DNA from 4 places in the Streptomyces cyaneofuscatus genome. Region 1 is predicted to be linked to each of the others. Evidence: riboswitches for the same ligand, from Rfam matches in the RefSeq annotation. Region 1 holds a riboswitch; each other region holds the start of a gene.
The links. Region 1 has a riboswitch for cyclic di-AMP ahead of R2B67_RS07195 (M23 family metallopeptidase). Riboswitches for the same ligand answer to the same signal wherever they lie in the genome.
Positions count from the first base shown of each region.

Region 1 (6,984 bases):
ACTCCGACTTTATTCGGGCAGCACGAATAAAGCCCTCGGCAATTACTTCTCTTTGTATACGGCGTCCTTGTTAATAGCGGGCACCCGCGATGTTTACGCCGTGTTGCGAAGAACTCACCCGGGGCGGCGGCGCCGTGCGCCGGCCGGGGCGGTCCGGGCGGCGCAGCCGGTGCGCCCCGGCGGCCCGTTCCGCATGCTGGGCGGTCAGCGCCCTGGCCCGTTCCGCGTCGCCGCGCGCCACCGCGTCCACGATGGCCCCGTGCTCGGCCCAGGAGTCGACCGGGCGGGCCGGCTGCTCGACGGCGTACATCCAGGCGATCTTGTGCCGGAGCTGGGTGAGCAGGGCGATGAGGCCGGGGCTGCCGGAGGCCTGGGCGAGGGTCTCGTGGAACCAGCCGCCCAGCGACCGCAGATCCTCCCCTTCGCCCCGGCGGGCCCGCTCCTGGCCCAGCCTGACCAGCCCGCGGAGCACCTTGAGGTGGGCCTCCGTACGGCGCTGGGCGGCCCGGGCGGCGCCGAGCGGCTCCAGCAGCATCCGCACCTCCAGCAGGTCGGCGGCCTCCTGCTCGGTGGGCTCGGCGACGCAGGCCCCGGCGTGCCTGCGGGTGACGACGAAGCCCTCGGACTCCAGGGTGCGCAGCGCCTCGCGCACCGGGACGCGGGAGACCCCGTACCGCCGCGCCAGCAGCTCCTCGGTGAGGCGGCTGCCGCGCTCGTAGACACCGGAGACGATGTCGTCACGGATTGCCGTGCATACCGATTGCGCGGGAATGCGCATGTCCGAACCTCCGCCTTAATCCCCGCGAAACGCGGCCGGCCGACGCCTGTTCCGTGACTCTATTGCAATCTGCCGCAATTTCCGATGGCAGGCCGGAATTGATGGATATCTTCTGGCCAAGGGTCGGGATGGAGTGGCGCGGTACGGGGCTTTCGCGGCGCACGCCGAAGGCCCCGGCGGGAAACCGGGGCCTTCGGGAGACAGGGTCGCGCGAGGTGGGGTCAGGCGAGGTGGGGGTCAGACGAGGTGGGGGGTCAGACGTTGACGCCGTGCGAGCGCAGGTAGCCGACCGGGTCCATGTCCGAGCCGTACTCCGGGGTGGTCCGGGCCTCGAAGTGGAGGTGCGGGCCGGTGGAGTTGCCGGTGGAGCCGGAGAGGCCGATCTGCTGGCCGGAGCTGACGCTCTGGCCGACGGAGACGCCGATCGAGGAGAGGTGGCCGTACTGGGTGTACGTGCCGTCCGTCATCCGGAGCACGATGTTGTTGCCGTACGCGCCGCCCCAGCCGGCCTCGACGACCGTACCGGCGCCGACCGCGACGACGGAGCTGCCGGAGGCGGCGCGGAAGTCCACGCCGGAGTGGCTGCCGGAGGACCAGAGCGCGCCGCCCGACTTGTAGCCGGTGGTGACGGACGAGCCGGCGACCGGGAGGTGGAAGGCGTTGAGGCGGGCGCGCTCGGCGGCGCGGGCGGCCCGGGCCTTCTCCTCGCGGATCTCCTTGGCGCGGGCCTCGGCCTTGCGCTGGGCCTCCGCCTTCGCCTTGGCCTTCGCGGCCTTGGCCTTGGCTTCGGCGGCCGCCTGGGCCTTCGCCTTGGCGATCGCTTCGGCCTGCTGGTGCTGGGCCCGGGCCTGGGCGTCGATCTGCTCGGCGAGCGTGGCGTCGAGGGCGATGGCCTGGGTGAGTCCGGTCTCGGCGGCCTTGGGGGCCTCGGAGTCCGCTGCGGCGGCCGGGGAGGCCAGGGAGCCGAGGACTCCGGTGGTGGCCAGGGCCGCGATGCCGGCGGCCTGGGCGCTGCGGCGCGTCAGGCGGCTCGGGGCACGGTGCTTCCCGGTGGCACGGGTGAACGCCATGGAGGGGCTGATCCTTTCCTTCCTTCTCGCCTACCGGGTTAGCTGACGGGTTCGGAGCAGGAAGGTCTCCTACGGAGCTCCGCGCCGGGTCACGGCACGGGGATCCGATTCACCCCAGGGACTGCGTGGGTCCCCGGCTCCCCAGGCTCGCGCCTGACGGGGACTCGGCGATGGCTGCCCGGCGCCGCGGACGCGGCATACGGGTGACGGACAGCCGGGCCGACGCTAGGCGGGGCGGCTTCCCGGCACCAAACGGACAGGGGGATTTGTCGCGCATCCCACAGGGCACATAGCCGCACTTTTAAACAAAAGGAATGATCACCACTTAACGGACATACAGAAGGACCCCGGCGAATCACTCTCCGCCGGGGTCCTTTCGTCCTGGTGTGTGCCGACGGTGCGTCAGCCGGTGACGACGGTCACCTCTCCGATGCCGAGCGCCTTCACGGGCTCCGCGATCTGGGCCGCGTCGCCCACGAGGACCGTGACCAGCCGGTCCACCGGGAAGGCGCTGACCACGGCCGCGGTCGCCTCGACGGTGCCCGTCTCGGCGAGGCGGGCGTACAGCTGGGCCTGGTAGTCGTCGGGAAGGTGCTGCTCGACCTGGTCGGCCAGGGTGCTCGCGACCGAGGCGGCCGTCTCGAACTTGAGCGGGGCGACGCCCACCAGGTTCTGCACGGCCGTCTCACGCTCGGCATCGGTCAGGCCTTCGGCCGCCAGCGTCCGCAGGACCTTCCAGAGGTCCTCCAGCGCCGGTCCGGTGGACTCGGTGTCCACCGAACCGCTGATGGCGAGCATCGCGGCGCCGCCCGAGTCGGGTCCGGTGGAGCGCAGGACCTGGGCGAAGGCGCGGACGCCGTAGGTGTAGCCCTTCTCCTCGCGCAGCACCCGGTCCAGCCGGGAGGTGAGCGTGCCGCCCAGGCAGTACGCGCCGAGCAACTGGGCGGGCCAGACGCGCTCGTGCCGGTCGGCGCCGATGCGGCCGATCAGCAGCTGGGTCTGGACCGCGCCGGGGCGGTCCACGATGACCACCCGGCCGGTGTCGTCGGCGGTGATCGGCGCGACCGGGCGGGCCTGGGCCGTGTTGCCCGACCAGTCGCCGAGGGTGTCGGCGAGCAGGGCGTCCAGGTCGATGCCGGTCAGGTCGCCGACGATGACGGCCGTCGCGGTGGCCGGGCGGATGTGGGCGTCGAAGAAGGCGCGCACGGCGGCTGCGTCGATCCGCCGCACCGTCTCCTCGGTGCCGAGCCGCGGGCGGGACATCCGGGCGGTGGCCGGGAACAGCTCCTTGGAGAGCTGCTTGGCGGCGCGCCGGGACGGGTTGGCCTGCTCGTGCGGGATCTCGTCGAGCCGGTTGCCGACGAGCCGCTCGATCTCGCTCTCGGCGAAGGCCGGGGCGCGCAGGGCCTCGGCGACCAGGCCGAGCGCCTTGGCCAGCCGGGAGGCCGGGACCTCCAGGGAGACCCGGACGCCGGGGTGGTCGGCGTGCGCGTCGAGGGTGGCGCCGCACCGCTCCAGCTCGGCGGCGAACTCCTCGGCGCTGTGCTTGTCGGTGCCCTCGGAGAGCGCGCGCGACATGATCGTGGCCACGCCGTCCAGGCCCTCGGGCTCGGCGTCCAGCGGCGCGTCCAGGAAGATCTCCACGGCGACGACCTGCTGGCCGGGGCGGTGGCAGCGCAGCACGGTCAGCCCGTTGGGCAGGGCGCCGCGCTCGGGGGCGGGGAACGCCCACGGGCGGGCGGTGCCCGGGGTCGGCTGCGGGTGGTACTCCATGGCTACTCCAGTCACGGCGGCGTCGCTCACTTGTCCGCCCCCTCGGGCGCGTCGGTGGCCTCTTCGGCGTCCTCGGCCGGCTCGACGGGCTCGTAGACCAGCACCGCCCGGTTGTCGGGGCGCAGGGCCGCCGCTGCCGCCTCGCGCACCTCGTCGGCGGTGATGTCCAGGACGCGTCCCACGGCGGTCAGGGCGAGCTGCGGGTCGCCGAACAGGACCGCGTAGCGGCACAGTTCGTCGGCGCGGCCCGCGACCGTCCCCAGCCGGTCCAGCCACTCGCGCTCCAACTGGGCCTGGGCGCGCTCCATTTCCTCCGGCGTGGGGCCCTCCTCGGCGAACCGGGCCAGCTCCTCGTCGACGGCGGCCTCGATCGTCTCCACCTCGACACCGCCGGAGGTCTTCACGTCCAGCCAGCCCAGCGAGGGCGCCCCGGCGAGCCGCAGCAGCCCGAAGCCCGCCGCCACCGCCGTACGGTCGCGGCGGACCAGGCGGTTGTGCAGCCGGGAGGACTCGCCGCCGCCCAGCACGGTGAGCGCCAGGTCGGCCGCGTCACAGGCGCGGGTGCCGTCGTGCGGGAGCCGGTAGGCGGCCATCAGCGCACGCGCCGGGACCTCCTCGTGGACCACTTCGCGCAGCTGCTCGCCGATGATCTCGGGCAGGGTGCCGTCGCGCGGCGGCTGCTTGCCGTCGTGGGACGGGATGGAGCCGAAGTACTTCTCGACCCAGGCGAGGGTCTGCTCGGGGTCGATGTCCCCGACGATGGAGAGCACCGCGTTGTTGGGCGCGTAGTACGTACGGAAGAACGCGCGGGCGTCCTCCAGGGTGGCGGCGTCCAGGTCGGCCATGGAGCCGATCGGGGTGTGGTGGTACGGGTGGCCCTCGGGGTAGGAGAGGGCGGTGAGCTTCTCGAACGCGGTGCCGTAGGGCACGTTGTCGTAACGCTGGCGCCGTTCGTTCTTGACGACGTCGCGCTGGTTCTCCATGGACTCCTCGTCGAGGGCGGCGAGGAGGGAGCCCATACGGTCGGCTTCCAGCCAGAGAGCCAGCTCCACCTGGTGGGTGGGCATGGTCTCGAAGTAGTTGGTCCGCTCGAAGCTGGTCGTCCCGTTGAGCGAACCGCCGGCTCCCTGGACGAGCTCGAAGTGGCCGTTCCCCTTGACCTGTCCCGAGCCCTGGAACATCAGGTGCTCGAAGAGGTGAGCCAGACCGGTGCGTCCCTTGACCTCGTGGCGCGAACCGACGTCGTACCAGAGGCAGACCGCGGCGACCGGGGTCAGATGGTCCTCGGAGAGCACCACACGCAGGCCGTTGGCCAGGCGGTGCTCGGTCGCTGTCAGGCCGCCGGAGCCGGCCTGTGCGGTGGCCGTGTGACCCATGGGCATGTACGTCCCTTCGATCGCGATACTGGACTTCCTGACCGGTACTTCCTGCCAGACCTGCCACTCTAAGCAAGCGCACCGGCACCTGGCGAAGTTCCCGTTCCGCGGAAGTTTCCGTCGATGGTGTCCCCGGCCGTGCCGCCCGGGAGGCCTTCGGACGGGTCGAGGTCCGCGTTGTCAGTGCGGAGGTCCACAATGGTCCGCATCAGTACCCCAGGTTGTCCGATCAGAATCCGTGAATCCGAGAAGGAGTCGCAGCCGCGATGGCCCGCCGTAGCACGAAGACCCCGCCGCCGGACGACTTCGAGGAGAAGATCCTCGACATCGACGTCGTCGACGAAATGCAGGGCTCCTTCCTCGAGTACGCGTACTCGGTGATCTACTCCAGGGCCCTGCCCGACGCCCGCGACGGCATGAAGCCGGTGCACCGGCGCATCGTGTCCCAGATGAACGAGATGGGACTGCGCCCGGACCGCGGCTATGTGAAGTGCGCGCGCGTCGTCGGCGAGGTCATGGGCAAGCTGCACCCCCACGGTGACGCGTCGATCTACGACGCCCTGGTGCGGATGGCGCAGCCCTTCTCGATGCGGCTGCCCCTGGTCGACGGCCACGGCAACTTCGGCTCCCTCGGCAACGACGACCCGCCGGCCGCGATGCGGTACACCGAGTGCCGGATGGCGGACGCCACGTCGCTGATGACCGAGGCGATCGACGAGGACACCGTCGATTTCCAGTCGAACTACGACGGCCAGGAGCGCGAGCCGGTCGTCCTCCCGGCGGCCTACCCCAACCTCCTGGTCAACGGGGTCTCGGGGATCGCGGTCGGCATGGCGACCAACATGCCCCCGCACAACCTGGGCGAGGTCATCGCCGCCGCCCGCCATCTGATCAGGCACCCGGGCGCCGACGTCGAGACGCTGATGCGTTTCGTTCCCGGCCCCGACCTGCCCACCGGCGGCCGCATCGTCGGTCTCGGCGGCATCAAGGACGCGTACACGAACGGCCGCGGCACGTTCAAGATCCGCGCCACCGTCGCCGTGGAGGACGTGACGGCCCGCCGCAAGGGCCTCGTCGTCACCGAACTGCCCTTCACCGTCGGCCCGGAGAAGGTGATCGCCAAGATCAAGGACCTGGTCTCGGCGAAGAAGCTCCAGGGCATCGCCGACGTCAAGGACCTCACCGACCGGGCGCACGGCCTGCGTCTGGTCATCGAGGTGAAGAACGGCTTCGTGCCGGAAGCGGTGCTGGAACAGCTCTACAAGCTGACGCCGATGGAGGAGTCCTTCGGCATCAACAACGTGGCACTGGTCGACGGGCAGCCGCTCACCCTGGGCCTCAAGGAGCTGCTGGAGGTCTATCTCGACCACCGCTTCGAGGTGGTGCGCCGGCGCAGCGAGTTCCGCCGCACCAAGCGCCGCGACCGGCTGCACCTGGTCGAGGGTCTGATCGTCGCCCTCCTCGACATCGACGAGGTCATCCGGATCATCCGGGACAGCGACAACTCCGCACAGGCGAAGGAGCGCCTGATGGAGCGCTTCTCGCTGAGCGAGATCCAGACGCAGTACATCCTGGACACCCCGCTGCGCCGGCTCACCCGGTTCGACCGGATCGAGCTGGAGAGCGAGCGCGACAAGCTCAACGGCGAGATCGAGGCGCTGACGGCGATCCTGGAGTCGGACGCGGAGCTGCGCAAGCTCGTCTCCTCGGAGCTGGCCGCCGTGGCGAAGAAGTTCGGCACGGACCGGCGTACGGTGCTGCTGGAGTCGGCCGCGTCGCAGATCGCGTCCGTGCCGCTGGAGGTCGCCGACGACCCGTGCCGGGTGCTGCTCTCCTCGACGGGTCTGCTGGCCCGTACGGCGAACGCGGAGCCGGTCGAGATCTCCGAGGACGCCCGCCGCACCAAGCACGACGTGATCGTCTCGGCGGTCGCGGCGACGGCGCGCGGCGATGTGGGAGCGGTGACCTCCACCGGGCGGCTGCTGCG
Region 1 is NZ_CP137002.1:1,745,411-1,752,394, forward strand. It holds gene R2B67_RS07190 (GntR family transcriptional regulator) at 71-778, opposite strand; gene R2B67_RS07195 (M23 family metallopeptidase) at 1,033-1,848, opposite strand; cyclic di-AMP (ydaO/yuaA leader) riboswitch at 1,862-2,028, opposite strand; gene R2B67_RS07200 (M16 family metallopeptidase) at 2,251-3,621, opposite strand; gene R2B67_RS07205 (M16 family metallopeptidase) at 3,648-5,003, opposite strand; gene R2B67_RS07210 (DNA gyrase/topoisomerase IV subunit A) at 5,264-6,984, shown strand, end outside.

Region 2 (6,984 bases), 1.3 Mb from region 1:
TGCGGCGCAGCGGGACGGTGTCCTCGGGGTTGGCGAGGACGCGGAGGTAGGCCAGGACGTCCCGGACCTCCTTGCGCTCGTAGAAGCGCACGCCGCCGACGACCTTGTAGGGCAGGCCGACGCGGATGAAGATCTCTTCGAAGACACGGGACTGGGCGTTGGTGCGGTAGAAGACGGCGACGTCGCCCGCCTTCGCGTCGCCCTTGTCCGTCAGTCGGTCGATCTCGTCGGCGACGAACTGCGCCTCGTCGTGCTCGGTGTCGGCCACATAGCCGGTGATGCGGGCGCCGGAGCCGGCGTTGGTCCACAGGTTCTTGGGGCGGCGGCTCTCGTTGCGCTCGATGACCGCGTTGGCGGCGGAGAGGATCGTCTGCGTGGAGCGGTAGTTCTGCTCCAGGAGGATCGTCTTCGCGCTCGGGTAGTCCTCCTCGAACTGGAGGATGTTGCGGATGGTCGCGCCCCGGAAGGCGTAGATCGACTGGTCCGCGTCACCGACGACGCACAGCTCGGCGGGGGCGTCCGCCTCCCCGGCCGGGCCGACCAGCTCCCGTACCAGCGTGTACTGGGCGTGGTTGGTGTCCTGGTACTCGTCGACCAGGACGTGGCGGAAGCGGCGGCGGTAGTGCTCGGCGACGTCCGGGAAGGCCTGGAGGAGGTGGACCGTCGTCATGATGATGTCGTCGAAGTCCAGCGCGTTGGCCTCGCGCAGGCGGGCCTGGTAGAGCGCGTACGCCTGGGCCAGGGTCTTCTCGAAACCGTCGGCGGCCTGCCCGGCGAAGGTCTCCTCGTCGATGAGCTCGTTCTTGAGGTTGGAGACCTTGGCGGTGAAGGACTTCGGCGGGTAGCGCTTGGGGTCCAGGTCGAGATCGCGGCAGACCAGGGCCATCAGGCGCTTGGAGTCGGCGGCGTCGTAGATCGAGAACGACGAGGTGAAGCCGAGCTTCTTCGACTCGCGGCGCAGGATGCGGACGCATGCGCTGTGGAAGGTCATGACCCACATGGCGTTGGCGCGCGGGCCCACCAGCTGCTCGACGCGCTCCTTCATCTCGCCGGCGGCCTTGTTGGTGAAGGTGATCGCGAGGATCTGCCCCGGGTGCACCCCGCGCTCGGCCAGCAGGTGGGCGATGCGGTGGGTGAGCACCCGGGTCTTGCCCGAGCCGGCCCCGGCGACGATGAGCAGCGGGGACCCGGCGTGCACGACGGCGGCGCGCTGCTCGGTGTTCAGCCCGTCGAGCAGCGCGGCGGCGTCGATGACCGGGCGCGGGTGGCCGTCGCGGTAATACCCGTCCCGGGGCGGCGGGGGCGCGTCGTAGACGCCCTCGAAGAGCCCCTCCGGCACCGCTTCGGGTGCGTGGTCCTCGGGGGGCGGCGGCGGGCCGTCCTCCGTGGGCTGGAGGCCGGTCAGGAAACTGTCGTCAAAGAGGCTGCTCATCGCCTCCCGAGTCTAGGCGGCCGCACTGACAACGTTCGGCCGAAGGCCGGAAGCGATACCGGAAGCGATCCGGAACCGACCCGGAAGGGACCCGGAAGGGACCCGGAAAGGGCCGTTCCCAGCCGTACGCACGGAGAACGGACGTCCACGTTCCGTGAAGGAACGCCCGGCCGGAGGGGGCGCACGGCTCCCGATCCGAGAAGGTCACGAAAATGTATCGGGCATATCGCTCATCCTCCTTCCCAGCGGTGCCACCGGTTGGCTAGCGTGCTCGGTCAGGTGATCCGTAATCTCCCTGAGACGAACCGCGTCTCACGGTCACCTCTGCCGAATCCGTGCTGCCCTCCCGGCAGTTCGGAACCGGGGACCCACACGCACAACCGGGGTGAATCGGTCCGTACCCTCGCACAACGGACCGTAGGGCAGCCTTCCGTTCCGTCCGAACCCGACAGCTAACCCGGTAGGCGGTCCACGGAAGGAGATGCCGGTCTTGGCATCGCATCGCAAGCCGCGCACGAAGGTGCGCACGACCACCCCCGCCGTCGGGTTCACGACGGCCGCGCTGGCCTCGGTGACGCTGCTCTCCACGCAGAGCGCGACCGCCGCCCCCGTCGAGCCGAAGCCGGCCATCGAGGACGTCCAGAAGAAGGTCGACGAGCTGTACCGGCAGGCGGGCAGCGCGACCCAGCAGTACAACCGGGCGAAGGCCGCCTCCACCGCCCAGCGCGCCAAGGTCGACACGCTGCTCTCCGACGTGGCGAAGCGGACCGAGAAGATCAACGAGGCCCGCCGGGAGCTGGGCGCCTTCGCCGCCGAGCAGTACCGCACCGGCGGCATCGCGCCGACCGCCACCTTCTTCCTGGCGGACGACCCGCAGGCGTACTTCGACCAGAGCCGGCTGATGAGCCGGTCCACGGAGCGGCAGCAGAAGGCCGTCGACGACTTCCGTACGCAGCAGGCGGCGGCGTCGAAGAAGCGCGCGGAGGCCGTGCAGAGCCTGGAGTCGCTCACCGAGACGCAGACCACGCTGCGCTCCAGCAAGCAGCAGGTGCAGAACAAGCTCACCGAGGCCCGGTCCCTGCTCGCGAAGCTGACCGCCGAGGAGAAGGCGCGGCTGGCGGAGCTGGAGCGCAAGAAGGAGGCCGAGGCCAAGGAGAAGGCGGAGAAGCTGGCCCGCCGCCAGGCCGCCGAGGCCAAGGAGCGCGAGGAGCGCGAGGCGGCGGAGAAGAAGGCCCGCGAGGAGGCTGCGAAGGAGTCCGGCGGGGACAGCGGCTCCGGCTCCGGCAGCGGTACGGGTACGGGGACGAGCCCGGGATCCGGTACGGGCACGGGTACGGGGACCGGTACGGACGGCAGCTACGCCGCGAAGGCCGAGAAGGTGCTGGCCTTCGCCCGCGCCCAGATCGGGAAGCCGTACGTGTGGGGGGCCTCGGGCCCGGCCTCGTACGACTGCTCGGGGCTGACGCAGGCGGCCTGGCGGGAGGCGGGGGTGACGCTGCCCCGGACCACCTGGGACCAGGTGAAGGTGGGCACGCGGGTCGCCACGTCCGACCTTCAGCCGGGGGACCTGGTCTTCTTCTACGACGACATCAGCCACGTCGGCATCTACAAGGGCGACGGGATGATGATCCACGCCCCGAAGCCGGGGGCGAACGTCCGCGAGGAGTCGATCTACTACATGCCGATCTACGGCAGCGTGCGCCCGGCGTAGTGCCGGAGGTCCCGGGCCGGCCGCCGAGAGGCCGGCCCGGGAACCCTCAGGTCCAGAGCCCGGGACCCCTCAGGTCCAGAGCCCGGGACCCCTCAGGTCCAGAGCGTGGCGATGAAGATGTTGGCGACCGTCAGGCCGCCGACCGCCGCGAACGCGCCCTTCTCGACCTTCTCCTCGTCCCGCTTGACGTAGACGAGCGCGAGGATGACGACGAGGAGCGCCAGCTTCACGCCGATCTTGATGTTGTTCACGGTCTGGTCGTCGGCCTGGTTGAGCCCGACCAGGGCGACGCCGGTGACCAGCATGGTCAGCGCGCCGTGCAGCATGGCGGGAACGAAGCGGGCGGTGCCCGCGCCCATGGCCTTCATCTGGGTCAGGAAGCCGCCCAGCAGGGAGGCGATGCCGATGATGTGCAGGGCGACGAAGACATTGATGAGTACGTCCATGGCTCCGGAGCCTAGCCATGGCCAAAACTTTACCCAGCAGTGAGGCAAGCCTTCCTCGACACCTTCGCCGGAACTGGGCGCCCCGTGCCCGAACCTGCCGGAATGATCAGTTCCGTATTGACGCCCCCGGTCATTCGGCAGCGCCGAAACGTCACATCCGGGCAATAGCTGTCATGGCGAACCTTTTCCGTGCGCCCGGCATAGCGTCCTTGCCGGACCTGCCGGTATCCCCCGGCGGGCAGCCGACAGGAAGGATGCCGCCCCCGTGGCCGCGCACCGGAAATCCGCTCACCGGAAACCCAAGCAGCGCCCGTTCACCGGCCCTGCTGCCCGCACCGCCGCCACCCTGGCGCTCGCCGGGGCCGCCACCGCCACCTCGGCCACCGGGGCCGGCGCCGCACCCGCCGAGCCCGCTCCCACCGCCGCCCAGGTCCGGGCGAAGGTCGACCGGCTCTACCACGACGCCGAGGTCGCCACCGAGAAGTACAACGGGGCGAAGGAGAAGGAAGCGGCCGCCACCAGGGCCGTCGACGCCCTGGCCGACGAGGCGGCCCGCCGTACCGACCGCCTCAACACCGCCCGCCACACGCTCGGTTCGATGGCCACCGCCCAGTACCGCACCGGCACCCTCGACCCCGCCCTACAGCTGGCGCTCTCCTCGGACCCCGACAGCTACCTGGAGCGCGCCGCCCACCTGGACCGGGCGGGCGACCGGCAGGCCAGCCTGCTCAGCAACATCCGGCGCCAGCTCTCCGGCATCGCCCGGGTCAAGGCCCGCGCCGACCAGGAGACCGAGGCGCTCGCCGCCCGCCGCGCCGAGCTGGACAAGCACCGCACCGCGATCCGGACGAAGCTGGCCGACGCCCGCACGCTCCTGGCCACCCTCACCGCCGCCGAGCGCGCCGCGTACGAACGCGCGGCCGACGCGGCCCACGGCGGCTCCCCGGCGACCTCGGCCGACCGGGCCGGGGCAGGCACCCCGGCCGACCGCTCCACCGCCCACGCCGACCGCTCGGCCCCCCGCGCCTCGGTCGCCGCCCCCAACTCCCGGGCGGCGCGGGCCGTCTCCTTCGCGCACGGGGCGATCGGCAAGCCGTACGTCTGGGGCGCGACCGGCCCCAACGCCTTCGACTGCTCCGGGCTGACCCAGGCGGCCTGGAAGGCGGCGGGCGTCAGCCTGCCCCGGACCACCTACACCCAGATCAACGCCGGACAGCGGGTCTCCCGCTCCGAACTGGCCCCCGGCGACCTGGTCTTCTTCTACTCGGGCATCAGCCACGTCGGCCTCTACATCGGCGGTGGCCAGATGATCCACGCGCCGCGCCCCGGCGCCCCGGTCCGCATCGCGCCTATCAGCCAAATGCCTTTCGCCGGAGCGACCCGGGTGGCATAGTCCCCGGCGCCGACCTCTCCCCCGCCGAAGGAACGTCCCGTATGTCGATGGCGAACGCCGTCCAGGAGTACGCCCGCACGCTCACGCTGCGCTCTTCCACCCACTACCGGGTGGGCTCGTTCACCGTCCGGTACAACCCGGGCTGGGAGCTGAAATACGCCAACTACGCCATCCCCGACCGGGATGCGGACCCCACGGCGGACGATGTGGCGGCCCTCGTCGACGCGTTCCGGGAGCGGGGGCGGCTGCCGCGCCTGGAGTTCCTGCCCGCCTGGGCCCCGGCCGTCGAACCGGCCCTGCTGGCCGCCGGGTTCGCCGTGGAGAGCCGGGCACCGTTGCTCGTCTGCGCCAGCGAGGGCCTCCGCACGCCGAAGCCGGTCGACGGTCTCCGCATCGCCGTGCCCGCCACCGACACGGAATTCGTCGACGCCGCCCGCATCCAGCACCACGGCTTCGGCGGCGCGGGCGAACCCGAGCCGGGAACGATCACCTGGCTGCGCTCGGCGGCGGCCGGTGACGGGGTCGCCGCCCTGGCCGCCCTGGACGGCGCACCGGCCGGGGCGGGCGGCTGCACCCTCCCCGTCGACGGCCTCAGCGAACTGGTCGGCCTCGCCGTCGCCGCCCCCTTCCGCCGCCGGGGCGTCGGCGCCGCGCTCTCCGCCTGGCTGACGGAACGGGCCCTGGACCAGGGATGCCGGGCCGTCTGGCTGGAGCCGGGCGACGCCGACGTGGAACGGATCTACGCGTCCATCGGCTACCGCCGGATCGGGGAGAAGGTCAACATCTCGCTCGAACCGGCCGGTCGTTGAGCGACGGCCTCAGACCAGCCGTCGCGCCGTCGCCCACCGCGTCAGCTCGTGCCGGTTGGAGAGCTGGAGCTTCCGCAGCACCGCCGAGACATGCGACTCGACCGTCTTCACCGAGATGAACAGCTGCTTCGCGATCTCCTTGTACGCGTATCCCCGGGCGATCAGCCGCAGCACCTCGCGCTCGCGCTGGGTGAGGCGGTCCATGTCCTCGTCGACCGGCGGGGCGTCCGTGGAGGCGAAGGCGTCCAGGACGAAGCCGGCCAGGCGCGGGGAGAAGACCGCGTCGCCCTCCTGGACCCGGAAGATGGAGTCGACCAGGTCGGTGCCGGTGATCGTCTTGGTGACATAGCCGCGGGCGCCGCCCCGGATCACGCCGATGACGTCCTCGGCGGCGTCCGAGACGGAGAGCGCGAGGAAGCGGACCGGGTGGTCGGCCGCGCCCATCAGCGGGGCGCAGCGGCGCAGCACCTCGACGCCGCCGCCGCCCGGGAGATGGACGTCGAGGAGGACGACCTCGGGGCGGGTCGCCGTGATGACGGTGACGGCCTGGTCGACGTCGGCGGCCTCGCCGATCACTTCGACGCCGGTCTCCTCGGTGCGGCCGATCTCGGCCTGCACCCCGGTGCGGAACATCCTGTGGTCGTCGACGAGCACGACCCGTACCCGTCGCTCCGGGCCCCCGGTGGCTTCGGTGTTCTCGGTCATTCGCTCGCCCTTTCCATCTCCAGCTCGACCTCGGTACCCCCGCCGGGCACCGAACGCAGCCGGGCCGTGCCGCCGTTGCGCTGCATCCGGCCGATGATTGATTCTCGTACGCCCATGCGGTCGGCGGGAACCTCGTCCAGGTCGAAGCCCGGCCCCCGGTCCTTCACGGAGACGAAGACCGTGGCGCCCTCGACCTCGGCGAAGACCTGCACGGCACCGCCCTCGCCACCGTACTTGGCGGCGTTGACCATCGCCTCGCGCGCGGCCTGCATCTGGGCACCCAGCTTGTCGTCGAGGGGGCAGTCGCCCACGACCACGACCTCCAGGGGGACGCCGTGCTTGTCCTCCACCTCGGCGGCGGCCCGCTTCACGGCCTCGGCGAGGGTCTCCGGTTCGTCGTCCTCGTCCTTGCCGGTGCCCTCGGGGTTGTAGAGCCAGTTCCGCAGCTCGCGCTCCTGGGCCCGGGCCAGCCGTCTGACCTCGCCGCC
Region 2 is NZ_CP137002.1:3,042,055-3,049,038, forward strand. It holds gene pcrA (DNA helicase PcrA) at 1-1,432, opposite strand, end outside; cyclic di-AMP (ydaO/yuaA leader) riboswitch at 1,748-1,915, shown strand; gene R2B67_RS12910 (C40 family peptidase) at 1,914-3,143, shown strand; gene R2B67_RS12915 (hypothetical protein) at 3,236-3,589, opposite strand; gene R2B67_RS12920 (C40 family peptidase) at 3,855-4,982, shown strand; gene R2B67_RS12925 (GNAT family N-acetyltransferase) at 5,024-5,791, shown strand; gene R2B67_RS12930 (LuxR C-terminal-related transcriptional regulator) at 5,801-6,496, opposite strand; gene R2B67_RS12935 (ATP-binding protein) at 6,493-6,984, opposite strand, start outside.
Region 2: it holds a riboswitch for cyclic di-AMP, as region 1 does, so the genes downstream of both, R2B67_RS12910 (C40 family peptidase) here and R2B67_RS07195 (M23 family metallopeptidase) in region 1, are expected to answer to the same signal.

Region 3 (6,984 bases), 5.6 Mb from region 1:
CAACTCCATCACCAACGGAACATCCTCCTCCTGCGGGCGCGCCCGGCTCATTAGCGTCGTTCCTCCACGAACTTCCTTGGGGGGACAATGAATTGGAACGACCCGCAGCACCCGTCACGGCAAGCGGACTGGGGGCCGGGCGTCACCGTCCCGCCGCCGGACCCTTCCCCCGGACCACGCTGGGCCCGTAAGCGCGTCATCCTTCCCGCCGCCGGCGTGCTGTTCCTGCTCGGCATCGGGATCGGCGCCACCGGCGAGGAGCCGGAAGCTGTACAGACAGCGGCGGTGAAGACAGAGCCCGGGCCGACGGTGACCGTCACCGTGACGGAGACGGCCAAGGTGACCGTGACAGCCAGCCCGGAGCCGGCCCCGACGGTCACGAAAATCAAGAAGGTACGAGTCACCGTCACCGCTCCGCCGCCCGAGCCCGCCGCCGAGGCGCCCGACCCGGTCTACGACGAGGGCGACGACTCGGGCGGGGGATCCACGTACTACAAGAACTGCACCGCCGTCCGTGCGGCGGGCGCCGCTCCCATCAGGAGAGGCGACCCCGGGTACGACTCCCACCTCGACCGTGACGGTGACGGAGTCGGCTGCGAATAGACGAACAGGCGAATAGACACCCACCGCCCCTCTCTTCGGTCCCGCGAACGCGTCAACCCTCCCTCTCTTCTGTACGTCCTGTACATTTTTGACAGGACGTGAGCGCAGGGCGGACCTGTGTCGCGCCTGCGTTCCGTCACGCACCCAGGAGAGGGGCTCCGCCATGATCCGACCCGATGCCCGACCCGACGCCCGTTACGTACTGCCCGAGTTCACCGAGCGCACCGCGACCGGGACCCGGACCCAGGACCCGTACTCCAAGCTTCTGTCCGAGCGGATCGTCTTCCTCGGGAGTCCGATCGACGACACCGCGGCGAGCGATCTGATCGCGCAGTTCATGTATCTGGAGCACGCTGAGCCGGACCGGCCGCTGTCGCTGTACATCAACTGCCCCGGCGGCTCGTTCGGGGCGATGGCGGCGGTCTACGACACGATGCGGTTTCTGACCTGCGAGGTGGAGACCTTCTGTCTGGGGCAGGCCGGCTCCTACGCGGCCGCTCTTCTGGCGGCCGGAGCTCCGGGGCGGCGACATGCCCTGCCCGGCGCGCGGGTAGTCATTCAACAGCCCGCGCTGGCAGAGCCGTTGCGGGGCCAGCCGTCCGACCTGGAGATCCACGCGCGCGAACTGGTGCGCACCCGCGAGCTGTTCACGGGCATGCTGGTCCGGCACACGGGCCGGACCGCCGAGCGGGTCACCGCCGACATCGAGCGCGACACCATCCTCGACGCGGAGGCCGCTCGCGCCTACGGGCTGGTGGACCACGTCGTGGAGAACCGCACACTCTCCCAGCCGCCGCACGACGTGAGGTGAACCGCCCATGGAACCCACGGAGTTCCCGCCCCTACCCGCACTGACCCGCGCCGAGGGTGAGCTGATCGACTGCTACCTCGCGGTCCTCGACCAGGTGGGCCGCATCAACCCGGCGCGCGGCAGCGACACCTACAGCGCGCTGAGAGCCGCGCAGGCCCTGGTCTCCCGGGCCGCGGCCCTGCGCGATGCCCTCTCCCTGATGCACGAGCGCGGCGAGCGGCAGATCCACGCGGCGACGCTCGCACGGGCCCTGCGGGTGCTGGACGGCGAGCGGCGGGCGGGCAGGGTCGCCGTGCCGCCGACCCCGAACTGAACCGCTCCGCGCGCCGGGAGCGCATTACGGGAGCGGGCCGGTCGCCCCGCGCGCGACACGCCCGGTGCCGCGATCAATTTCCCTCGCTCGTTCGGCGTAGGCGATCACCCGCACGAGCGACGCCCCAACTTGCGCTCGACGCGGGAGCCGTACCCGGAATGCGGCCTTTCGTCGCTGGTACGGGGGCGTGCGCCCGGCTCGTCGGCGGGGGCGAATCCACCCTGTCCACCTGAATGGATCAGTGGTGAGGAGACTCACAAATCACTGTTTCGGCTCGGAAATCCGGCACTTGGTGAGTCAAGATCCCTGGGACGACAAGCCCCCGCCACCGCGGCGGGGCGGTCCGGGTGGACGCCGAGTCCTGCCGCTTCCCGGATGACTGGTCGACAAGGAGTGGATCGGCAGGAGTGGAGGACCCGAGCATTACGGGCCGACCGGGAGACCGGGAAGCCCTCGGGGTGAAGCCGCGTCAAGCGGCCGGGCAACTTCGCCAGCCCGAACCCGACAGGTCATCCTTCACAGGCGGCTGACGAAGGGTTGCGCATGTCTGCGCAGGTTCATGTCCCGTCTCTGTTCGCCCGGGTCGGTACGGCTTCCGTACTCACCCTGGCCGTGACGTCCTCGATGCTGGCGCCAGGTCTGGTCGACGATGCCGAGGCCGCCACCCACTCGACGAAGGCGCTCAAGATCGCCGCGTCGAAGAAGGGGGCTCCGTACAAGTACGGGGCCGCGGGTCCCAGCCGGTTCGACTGCTCGGGGCTGACTGTCTACTCGTTCAAGAAGGCGGGGAAGAAGCTTCCCCGCACAGCACAGCAGCAGTACAACAAGACCAGCCGTATCTCCTCGTCGAAGCGGAAACCCGGCGACCTGGTCTTCTTCCATTCCGGCCGCAGCGTCTACCACGTGGGCATCTACGCCGGGGGCGGGAAGATCTGGCACTCCCCCAAATCCGGGGATGTGGTGCGTAAGGCGAAAATCTGGTCCAAGAGCGTCTGGTACGGACGGGTCCGCTGACCCACCTGCCGGACGCTCTTCCCTTGCGGCCGGGCGCTCTCTGTCCCTTGCGGCCGGACGCTCCGTCCCTTGCGGGCGCACGGGCCCCTCGGCGCACCTCAGCGCAGGAGGGGCCCGGTCACCAGCGCCAGCCCCAGTCCGGTGAGCGCCACGCCGCTGCCGCCCTCGATCGCCCGGGCGGTACGCGGCCGGCGCAGCCACCGCCCCAGCCGGTCCACGAGCAGGGCGAGGGCCGAGAACCAGACGAGGGCGAGGGCGACCACGAGGGCGGCGAGCAGGAGGGTCCTGGGCAGCGGCGGCTGCCCGTCCGGGACGAACTGCGGCAGCAGGCTGAGGAAGAGGACCGGCGCCTTCGGGTTGAGCGCGTTGGTCAGGAATCCCTGGCGCAGCGCGCGCCCGAGCCCCTCGGGCTCCTTCGGCCCCGGTGCATGCTCCGGCGTACGGCCCTCCTCGGAGACCCGGCGCCGGATCGCGTACAGGGCGCTGATCCCGAGGTAGAGCACGTACGCGCCGCCGAGCAGCTGGACCGTGCGGAAGAGGACGGGCATCGTCACCAGCACCGCGGCGAGCCCCGCCACGGCGAGCGCGGTGTGGACGAGCAGTCCCCCGGCGACGCCGAGGGCGGTGGCCAGACCGGCGGTGCGCGAGGCCAGGGCGTTGCGTACGACGACGGTGAAGTCGGCGCCGGGCAGCGCGACCATGCCGGCGGCGACCCCGGTGAAGGCGATCAGTTGTGCGTCCATGGGGTCCAGCCTGGACCGGCGGAGCCTTTAGCGTGTACTTGCAATCTTCTGGGTCTGCCTAAAGGAACGCTTCATGTACGACCCGACGCGGCTCGCCGCGCTGGTGGCGGTCGCCGAGACCGGATCGATCACGCGGGCCGCCGCCCACCTCGGCTACACCGCGCCCGCCCTCTCCCAGCAGCTGGCCAAGCTGGAGCGAGAGGCCGGGGCGACGCTGCTGGTGCGCCACCATCGCGGGGCGCGGCTGACGGCCGCCGGTGAGCTGCTGGCGGGGCGGGCCCGGCGGGTCCTGGACGAGCTGGACCAGGCGCGGCACGAGCTGGCGCAGCTGGCCGGGCTGTCGGGCGGCAGGCTGCGTGTGGGGACGTTCACGACGGCCGGGGTCCATCTGCTGCCGCCGGTCCTGAGCGCGTTCCGGCGGGCCCATCCGGAGGTCGAGCTGGCCGTCACCGAGTACGAGCCGCCGGGCGGGATCGCGGCGGTCACCGCGGGCGAGGTGGACCTGGCGCTGACCCACACCTACGAACCGGCGGTGGCCGACCCGCCGCCGCCGGGCGTCACCGTGGAACCCCTGCTGGTGGAGGAGCTGGTGCTGGCGACCGCGGTCGGGCACCGGCTCTCCGAAGGGTCAGGCCGGCTGCCGGTCGCCGAGCTGGCGGGCCGGCCGCTGATCAGCAGCGCTCCGGCGCATCCGCCCCGGCGCGGGGTGGAGAGCGCGCTGGCGGCGGCGGGCGCCACCCCGGCGGTGGTGTGCGAGTCGCCGGGCTACGCGCTGGTGTGCGCGCTGGTCAGCGCGGGGCTCGGCGTGGCGGTGGTGCCGGAGATGGTCGCGTCGCTGTCGGCCACGCCGTTGGCCGTACGGCGGCTGGAGCCCGCGGAGTTCCGCCGGACGATCTCCGTGGTGCACCGCGGCGACCGGGCGACCGCCGCGGCGGCGACGCTGCTCGCCCTGTTGCGGAGCGGGTTCGGGCGGGCGGCGGCCTCCTGAATCCCGCCGCCCCTCCCGGCCCTGTGGTCAGCCCTGGACCGGCACCGCCCAGGGCAGCGCGATCCAGACCGTCTTGCCGCCCTCGGCCGTCGGGACGACCGTGAGCCGTCCCCCGTACTCCTTGGCCAGCGACCGGATGATCACCATGCCGCGTCCGTTGTCCTGCCGCACGGCGGCAGGCAGCCGCTGGGGCCACCGGGGGTGACTGTCCGTCACCCCGAGGCGCAGCTCCTCGTCGCGTTCGAGGCGCAGATCGACGGTGAAGGTGGGCGACTGGCCGAAGGTGTGCTGAACGGAGTTGGTGGCCAGCTCGCTGATGATCAGCCGGATGGTGTCGGCCAGCTCCGTGTCCTCGGAGAGGCCCCATTCGGCCAAGGTCCTGGCCACGAATCTGCGGGCCGAGGAGACCGAAACCGGATCGCTCGGCAGGGTGACGGTTGCTTCCTGATGGTCTGCCATGGCGACGCCGTCCCTTTCGCGCCCCGGCCGACCGGAAGTCGGCCAGGATGGTGCTTCGCGCCAGACTGCCACTGTTGAAGCTCGCTGTAACGACGTTCGACCAAGATATGCATATATCTGTCGCTCGAAGCGGTGAATTCGGGTCCCGCACAACCTGGACGAAGGGCACACTGGCCCCCTTGCGGGGCCGAACCGTGCGGTGCGTGTCGGCCCCGTCCCGTTCCGTACCGCACAGCGCAAGGAGAACCGGATGCTGCACGGCCCCGTCGTCCGACGGCGGAAGCTCGGCGAGGAGTTACGGAGTCTGCGGCACGCCTCCGGACTGACCAGCCGGGACGCGGCGCACCTTCTCGGCTGGCACCAGTCGAAGGTGAGCCGCATCGAGACCGGCGCCAGCGGGGTCAGCCCCGAGGACGTGACGCGTCTGCTCGACGTCTACGCGGTGCGCGACGGGCAGCTGCGCGCCCTGCTCGAAGTGCTCGCCGGGTCGGCGGGCGGTGGCGGCTCGGGGTGGTGGCACGCCTACCGGGGCCTGATCCCGCCCCAGTACCGCGACTTCATCAGCCTGGAGTCCCAGGCCAGTACGGTGCGGACCCTGGAGACCTCGGTGGTGCCGGGGCTGCTCCAGACGGCCGGTTACGCGCGGGCGGTGACCCGCGCCTCGCTCGACGGCCTGCCGGCGGACCGCCTGGACTCCCTGGTCGAGGTGCGGCTGACCCGTCAGAGGGTGCTGCGCGCGAAGCCGCCGCTGCGGTTCACGGCCGTACTGGACGAGGCGGTGCTGCGCCGGGAGGTGGGCGGGCCCGAGGTGATGCGGGACCAGCTGCACCACCTGACGCAGGTGGCCCAACTCCCGCATGTGGACCTCCAGTTGCTCCCGTTCTCCGTCGGCGGGTATGTCGGACTCACCTCTCCTTTCGTCATCTTCTCCTTTCCGAACATTTCTGATCTGGATGTGGTCGTTCTCGACCACTTGACGAGTAGCCTCTATCTGGAGCGGAAAGAAGACCTTGAGGCGTACAGCTCGGCCTTCCGCACTCTGCAGGCACACGCACTGACGCCGGACGGATCGCTGGACCTCATCGACGCGATCCGCTGCGGCTTGCGCTAGCACGATGATCCGCTGAACCGACAGGACGTCCGACTCTGCCCGAGGGGGGCACCATGTCCGACCGTCTCGCACCGCGCCCGTCGTCACACAGCCCTGAACCACTGCTGTGGCACCGCAGCAGCCGCTCCACCGGCATGAACAACTGTGTGGAGACCGCGCGGCTCGGCGGCCCGGGGTCCGGTGGCGCGGACTCCGGCGGCGCGCTCCTCGCCGTACGCGACTCCAAGGACGTGGACCGGCCGCCGCTGTGCTTCTCCGCGACGGCCTGGACCACCTTCGTGGCCGGACTGGACGGGCAGCAGGTCAGCTGAGCGGAACCAGGGCCTCCCGGGGAGCGGTGGCGACGATCGTGGCCACCGCTCCTCCGATCTCCTCCTCGGTGAGGTCCGCCCGTGCGGTCAGCCGCAGCCGGGAGATGCCGTCCGGAACCGACGGCGGCCGGAAGCACCCGACCGCGACCCCGGCCGACCGGCAGTCGGCGGCCCACGTCACCGCCGCGTCGGCGGAGGGGGCCCGCACGGAGACGACCGCCGCATCCGGGCGGACCGCCGTCAGCCCGGCGGCGGTGAGCCGCTCGTACAGCGTGGTGGCGACCTCCCGGGCCCTGGCCGCCCGTTCCGGTTCCCGGCGCAGCAGCCGGAGCGCGCCGAGCGCGCCGCCCGCCGCCGCCGGGGCGAGGCCGGTGTCGAAGATGAACGTACGGGCCGTGTTGACCAGGTGGTCGATGACCCGGGCCGGTCCGAGGACCGCGCCGCCCTGGCTGCCCAGGGACTTGGAGAGGGTGAGCGTGGCGACGGTCCCCTCGCCGCCCGCCAGTCCCGCCGCGGCGAGCGCGCCGCGTCCGCCGTCGCCGAGCACACCGAGGCCATGGGCGTCGTCCACGACGAGCGCGGCGTTCGCGGCGCGGCAGACCTCGGCCAGGGCGGCCAGGGGTGCCGCGTC
Region 3 is NZ_CP137002.1:7,298,436-7,305,419, reverse strand. It holds gene R2B67_RS32325 (excalibur calcium-binding domain-containing protein) at 88-603, shown strand; gene R2B67_RS32320 (ATP-dependent Clp protease proteolytic subunit) at 767-1,414, shown strand; gene R2B67_RS32315 (hypothetical protein) at 1,422-1,727, shown strand; cyclic di-AMP (ydaO/yuaA leader) riboswitch at 2,102-2,267, shown strand; gene R2B67_RS32310 (C40 family peptidase) at 2,271-2,741, shown strand; gene R2B67_RS32305 (LysE family translocator) at 2,840-3,484, opposite strand; gene R2B67_RS32300 (LysR family transcriptional regulator) at 3,558-4,472, shown strand; gene R2B67_RS32295 (ATP-binding protein) at 4,500-4,931, opposite strand; gene R2B67_RS32290 (helix-turn-helix domain-containing protein) at 5,182-6,042, shown strand; gene R2B67_RS32285 (DUF397 domain-containing protein) at 6,096-6,353, shown strand; gene R2B67_RS32280 (8-amino-7-oxononanoate synthase) at 6,346-6,984, opposite strand, start outside.
Region 3: it holds a riboswitch for cyclic di-AMP, as region 1 does, so the genes downstream of both, R2B67_RS32310 (C40 family peptidase) here and R2B67_RS07195 (M23 family metallopeptidase) in region 1, are expected to answer to the same signal.

Region 4 (6,984 bases), 2.0 Mb from region 1:
GGGTGCGGTCCTGCGGAGCCGAGGACTGCGTGATGCTCTTCGTGCCCGCGCACCCCAGCCGCCGCTGGTGCTCGGCCGCCCGCTGCGGCAACCGGGCCCGCGTCGCCCGCTACTACCAGCGGCATCGGACCGGCTGACCCGCACGGGGTGTGGTCGGGGCGGGCGCTCCGATGGCGTAGAGTTGTGTTCACCGACGCGGGGTGGAGCAGCTCGGTAGCTCGCTGGGCTCATAACCCAGAGGTCGCAGGTTCAAATCCTGTCCCCGCTACTGAAGATCCAGGCCCGGTACGCAGATCAGATCACTGATCGCGTGCCGGGCCTGAGTCGTTCCCCGGTGTTCCCCGGTGTTCTCCGGGTTGACCTTGACGCAACGTAAAGATCTAGCGTTTCCGGCATGGAGTGGTCCATCCAGGAAATCGCCAGAAAGGCCGGCACCACCAGCCGCACGCTCCGGCACTACGGAGACCTCGGTCTCCTCGCGCCCAGCCGGCTCGGGAGCAACGGCTACCGCTACTACGACCAGGACGCCCTCGTCCGGCTGCAGCGCATCCTGCTGCTGCGGGAGCTGGGGCTGTCCTTGCCCGCCATCAAAGGTGTGCTCGAAGGGCAGCGGGACACGGCCGTGGCGTTGCGGGCGCATCTGCGGCTGCTCGAACAGGAACAGGCGCGCATCGGACGGCAGATCGCCTCGGTGCGGACCACTCTCCACAAGACGGAGGAGGGAAGGGAACTCATGGCCGAGGAAGTGTTCGACGGGTTCGACCACACCGCTCATGAGCGGGAGGTGACCGAGCGCTGGGGCCGCGCGGCGTACGAGGAGGGCGACCGGTGGTGGCGTGCGCTCGGGGAGGCTGAGAAGAAGGCCTTCCAGGACCAGCACGAAGCCATCGCGCGGGACTGGGGCAGTGCCCGGGAGGCCGGGGCCGATGCCGGTGGTGAGCAGGCTCAGGAGATCGCCCGGCGGCACTGCGCGTGGCTGTCGTCGTCGTCCAAGGAGCCCAGCCGGTCGTACGTCATCGGGCTCGGCGAGATGTATGTCGCCGATCCGCGCTTCGGAAAGAACTACGATCGCTACGGGGACGGCACCGCCGCCTTCGTACGGGATGCACTGACGATCTACGCCGAGCGCAGGCTCTCCGACTGACCACGGAGGGCTCCGCACCAGGCCCGCTTCCCCCTATTCGGCCGATGACGGGTCGCCGCACGGCGCGGCTCCGGGAAGCCTGGACGGGGCGCGGTACCGTCCGCAGCCGTGGTCGGACCGGGCAGCAGGAGTGCACAGGTGGTGGGGATGGCGGAGAAGGGGCGCGGGCTCGTGAGGGCGAGCCTCGGGATCCCCGGGCGTGCCACGCCCGGCTCCACCGGGAAGGGCAGGCCGGTGGTGGCCCGGAACCCCGGCACCCGGCGGTTCGTCCGGCTGCTGCCCGTGCTGCTCATCGGCGGCGGGCTCCTCTTCGACTCGCTCGCCCCGCCCAACTTCACCGCCGTCCCCCTGTTCGTGGCCGCGCCGCTGATCGCCGCCCCTTTCTTCTCGCTCGCCAGCACGATCCGTACGGGCGTGGCCGCGGTCCTCTCCGTCATCGCGATGCGGCTCTCCGACGGCACGTCCACCCAGGTCGTCCCGGTCATCGAGATGATCACGGTCCTCACCGCCGCGGCCCTGGCCCTCGTCATCAACGGGGTCGTGCGCCGCAGCAACGAGCAGCTGGCCTCGGCGCGGGTCATCGCGGAGACCGCCATGCGAGCCGTGCTGCCGACCCCGGCGGAGCGGATCGGCGGGCTCCAGGTGGCGGCGCGGTACGAGGCGGCGCAGGCGGACGAGTTCGTCGGCGGGGACCTGTTCGCGGTGGCGGACACCCCGTACGGCGTACGCCTGGTCGTCGGTGATGTGCGCGGCAAGGGGCTGGACGCCGTGGAGGCGGTGGCCGTGATCATCGGGGCGTTCCGGGAGGCCGCCGAGCAGGAGCGGTCCCTGGAGGGGGTGGCCCAGCGGCTGGAGCGGGCGCTCGCGCGGGAGGGGACGCGGCGGTACGGGCTGGACGCCATGGAGGGGTTCATCACCGCCGTACTGGCCGAGATCCCGCCCGGTTCGGCCTCGCTGCGGCTGGTGAACCGGGGTCACCCGGAGCCCATCCTGCTGCACGCCGATGGAGCCCTTGAGGTCCTCGCGCCGTCCGTGCCCGCGATGCCGCTGGGGATGGACCTCGGGGTGTGGCCCGACCGGTCCGACGAGTGGGAGATGCCCCCGGGTTCGACGCTGCTCGCCTTCACGGACGGCCTCTCCGAGGCGCGGGACGCGAACGGGGTCTTCTACGACCCGGCGGCCCGGCTGCGCGGCCGGATCTTCCCCGGCCCCGAGGAGCTGCTCTCGGCGCTCACCGACGACGTACGGCTGCACACCGGGGGCCGGTCGACGGACGACTTGGCGCTGCTCGCGGTCAGCCGGCCGGCGGAGGGGCAGGCGCCGCGGCGGACGACGGTGAAGATCGTCGGCCGGGGCGATGACACGGTGCGTAATTGAAGGGCGCCGCTCCGCATAACAGTTGACACACCATCAGAAAAAGAGGTGTGGGCGAGGGGTCGTCAAGTCGTCCGATTCGCGCTGCTTGTGGGCGGTAAGTCCCCGCCGGAGCCGTTAATGATCAACAAGAACAGCTTGGAATCGAGCCCGTCTGTCTATTAACGTTCGATAACGCAGCGCGGTCGTCCCAGCCGTCGTCAGAGACGGCGCCGTGCGCGAGCGCCGAATCCCGCAAGGGAACCGGGGAACCACCTACATGGGGTGAATCGGACGCCTGTGTCTCGTGAGAGACGGAGGGGCCCGTAGGAGACCTTCCTGCTCCGAACCCGTCAGCTAACCCGGTAGGCGAGAAGGAAGGAAAGGAGTGCGCCCACGTGGCGTCCAACAAGCCTGCCCCTGAGGCCCCGTCACCCTTCACTGCCGACGGCCTCGGTGGTCCGGAGCGGACGTGGGAGGAGTGGAACCCCACCGCGGAGTCCATCCGTCCCGTGCGCGGCAAGCACCGCGTCGCCAAGCAGCGGGGTCTCGCCCGTAGCTCCACCGTCCTCGGGGTCGGCGTCATAGCGGCCGTCGGTGCGGGTGGCATGGCCACCGCCCAGAGCAAGCCGCCGGTCTCCATCTCCCTTCCCGATTCCATCGCGGACAACCTCCCCGACGCCAAGTCCCTTCCCGGCGTCGGTGCCTTCATGGCCGAGGAGGCCGAGGCCGCACCGGTCACCGCCGCGCCGCTCACCACCGCGGGCATCACGACCGCCGAGGCCGACCAGGGCGCCACCGACGCCGGCGAGGCCCTGCGCGCCCGCATCCTCCAGCAGGCCGAGCAGCAGCAGGCCAGCGCCGATGCCGAGGCCAAGGCCGCCGAGGAGAAGGTCGCGGCCGAGAAGGCCGCCGCCGAGGCGAAGAAGCAGCAGGACGAGGCCCAGGCCGCCGTCAAGGCCAAGATCGCCGCCGAGAAGAAGGCGGCCGAGGAAGCGGCGGCGAAGAAGGCCGAGGAGGAGCGCCTCGCGAAGCTCCGCGCCAGCTACACCCTGCCGACCTCCTCGTACACGCTCACCTCGACCTACGGCCAGTCCGGCGCGATGTGGTCCTCCGGCCAGCACACCGGCCTGGACTTCGCCGGGGCGGCCGGTTCGCCGCTCAAGGCCGTGCACGGCGGCACGATCACGGAGGCCGGCTGGTCCGGTTCGTACGGCTACCGCACGGTCCTCCAGCTGGAGGACGGTACGGAGATCTGGTACGCCCACCAGTCCTCGATCGACGTCTCGGTCGGCCAGCAGGTCAGCACCGGCGAGACCATCGGCCGCATGGGCGCGACCGGCAATGTCACCGGCGTCCACCTCCACCTGGAGGTCCGCACCGCCGGCGGCTCGGCGATGGACCCGGCGGCCTGGCTGAACAGCAAGGGCCTCACCGTCTGAGACCCGGGTACGTCGTTCGTCGTCGTCCCCTCGCATACCCCGGCAGCCCTGACGCTCACCCCCCGACGTCAGGGCTGCCGGTCTGTCCGCGTCCGACCGGGTGCCGGGACATGGAATAGGCGCCCCCGCCACCGCCGTTGAACCCCGACATGACTTCTCTGCGCACGCTCGGCAGCTCCGACCTCCAGGTCTTCCCCCTCTCCCTCGGCGGCAACGTCTTCGGCTGGACCGCCGACGAGGACCGGTCCTTCGCCGTCCTGGACGCGTACGCGGCGGCCGGCGGCAACTTCGTCGACACCGCCGACGCCTACTCCGCCTGGATCGAGGGCAACCAGGGCGGTGAGTCGGAGAGCGTCATCGGCAAGTGGCTCGCCTCCCGCGCCAACCGCTCCGACATCGTCGTGGCCACCAAGGTCGGCGCCCACCCCGACTACAAGGGGCTCTCCGCCGCCACCATCAAGGGCGCGGCCGAGCAGTCGCTGCGCCGCCTCGGCACCGACCACATCGACCTCTACTACACGCACTTCGACGACGAGACCGTCCCGGTCGAGGAGATCATCACCGCCCTCGACGGGCTGGTGAAGGACGGCAAGGTGCGCCACATCGCCGCCTCCAACATCAGCCCGGAGCGCCTCCAGGAGTCGCTGGACTTCTCCGAGCGCGAGGGCCTGGCCCGGTACGTCGCGCTCCAGCCGCACTACAACCTGGTCTCCCGCGCCACCTACGAGGGCCCGCTCCAGGAGACCGCCGCCCGCGCCGGCCTCGCCGCCGTCCCGTACTACGCGCTGGCCTCCGGCTTCCTCACCGGCAAGTACCGCCCGGGCGCCACGGTGGAGAGCGCCCGCTCCGCGAAGGCGGGCGAGCACCTGGAGTCGGAGCGCGGCCGGAAGGTGCTCGCCGCCCTCGACCGGGTCGCCACGGAACGGGGTGCCGAGATCGCCACGGTCGCCCTCGCCTGGCTCGCCGCCCGCCCGACGGTCGCGGCCCCGATCGCCTCGGCCCGCACGGTCGAACAGCTCCCCGCGCTGCTGGCCGTCGCGGACCTGGAGCTGACGGAGGCGGAACTGGCGACGCTCACGGAGGCGTCGGCCTGAAGTGAGTCACGGGGGAGGCGCGGTGGGGCCGTAGGGGTGGTGTCGGCCGTACGGGTACGGCTGCGGGGGCGGGCTGCCGTACGCGGTCCCGTGCCCCTGCCCGTAGCCGTATCCATACCCGTAGCCGTGTCCCTGGCCCTGTCCGTACGGCGGCATCGGCGGGCGGTACGGATACGGCTGCGGGCGCGGGCCCGTGCCGGTCATCCGGGCCGCGTGCGTGAGGGCCGGGGCCGCGATGGCCCGGCGCTGCCAGAGGTGGTGCAGCAGCTCCCGTTCCCGGGCGGCGAAGTCCGGGCCCACCGCGTCGTGGCGGGCGCGGCGGCGCAGGCCGGCCAGGGTCGTCGCGAACGACTCGTACTCGGCGACCGCGCGCGCCGCCGCCCGCCCCCGGGACCGGTCCTGCTTCCCGTGCCAGTGGCGGGCCAGGTCGCGGGCCACGCCCCGGGTCCGCATCGAGGAGAGCGCCAGGGGTTCGGCCGGGGTCAGCCAGCCGGCCGTGGCGTACGCGGGGAGTTCGGCGGCGAGCGTCCGCAGCTCCCGCCGGCGCCACCAGACCGCCAGCCAGGTCACCAGCCCGAACACCGGGACCATCACCATCCCGTACACCGCGTAGAAGCCGTACGGGCCGAAGGCCGACGAGCCGTTCCACAAGGCGTGCAGGCCCATCGCGAAGAGCAGGCCGAGCACGGGCAGGGCGATCCGGCGGACCCGGTGGTGGCGGGCGCTGATGGCCGCGAAGCCGAAGCCGAGGCCGGTGAGGACCGTGAACAGCGGATGCGCGAACGGTGACATCACGATCCGTACGAAGAACGTCCCGGCGGTCACCGAGGCGATCCCGGAGCTGCCGAGCTGCTGGTCCTCGTCGAAGGCGTTGCCCAGATAGAGGATGTTCTCAGTGAAGGCGAAGCCGGTCGCGGTGAAGCCGGCGACCACGATGCCGTCGACCACGCCCCGGAACTCCCGTCTCCGGAAGATGAAGACCAGCAGGATCGAGACGGCCTTGGCGCTCTCCTCCACGACCGGGGCGATCACCGTCGCCCCCAGGGTGTCGGCGCTCGCCGGATCGGCCGTCGCGGTGGCGATCCAGCGCATCGCGAACGAGTTGGCGATGATCGCGACGAGCGCGGCGGCGCACGCGCCCCAGGCGAAGGAGAAGATCAGATTCCGCCAGGGGGCCGGCTCCACCCGGTCCAGCCAGCGGAAGGCGGCCAGCAGGAGCGGCACCGGAAGCACCGCCAGGCCGAGGCCGACCACGAACCCTTCCGGGCCCGTCTGTTCGCGGACCAGGGCCAGGATCACCAGCCAGCACAGCGCGAGCGCCACGATCACCGTCCCGGCGCGGAACACCTTGCTGCGCCACACCATGGAGACGCGGCGCGGCCGGTACGTCCACCGGCCGCGCTCCGGCACGGCGCCCAGCACCTCCTCGGGCCGCTGCTCGTGGAGGACCGGGACCGCCGGCTGCCGCTGCTGGTACTGCACGGAACCGTCGGACACCCCTCGACCCTAACGAGGACCACCGACACCCGGCGACGGTGCATCCGGCCAGGACGTGGCGTACTCCGGGGGTTTCAGGCCCTGCCTCAGATACGGGCGAACAGCAGGTCGTGCACGACGTGGCCCTTGTCCAGCCCCTGGCCCTCGAAGCGGGTGAGCGGCCGGAACGCCGGACGCGGCGCGTATCCGCCGTCCCCCGCCGTGTTCGCGAAGCGGGGGTGCGCGGTGAGCACCTCCAGCATCTGCTCCGCGTACGGCTCCCAGTCCGTCGCGCAGTGGACGATGGCGCCGGGCTTGAGGACCGGGGCCACCAGGTCCAGGAACTCGGGCTGGATCAGCCGCCGCTTGTGGTGGCGGGCCTTGGGCCAGGGGTCGGGGAAGTAGACCCGCAGCCCGTCGAGCGACTCGGGGGCCAGCATCTCGCGGAGCAGGATCACCGCGTCGCCGTTGGCCA
Region 4 is NZ_CP137002.1:3,782,046-3,789,029, reverse strand. It holds gene R2B67_RS16665 (CGNR zinc finger domain-containing protein) at 1-137, shown strand, start outside; tRNA gene R2B67_RS16660 (tRNA-Met) at 195-268, shown strand; gene R2B67_RS16655 (MerR family transcriptional regulator) at 395-1,144, shown strand; gene R2B67_RS16650 (PP2C family protein-serine/threonine phosphatase) at 1,292-2,521, shown strand; cyclic di-AMP (ydaO/yuaA leader) riboswitch at 2,732-2,884, shown strand; gene R2B67_RS16645 (M23 family metallopeptidase) at 2,896-3,939, shown strand; gene R2B67_RS16640 (aldo/keto reductase) at 4,089-5,033, shown strand; gene R2B67_RS16635 (PrsW family intramembrane metalloprotease) at 5,040-6,530, opposite strand; gene trmB (tRNA (guanosine(46)-N7)-methyltransferase TrmB) at 6,617-6,984, opposite strand, start outside.
Region 4: it holds a riboswitch for cyclic di-AMP, as region 1 does, so the genes downstream of both, R2B67_RS16645 (M23 family metallopeptidase) here and R2B67_RS07195 (M23 family metallopeptidase) in region 1, are expected to answer to the same signal.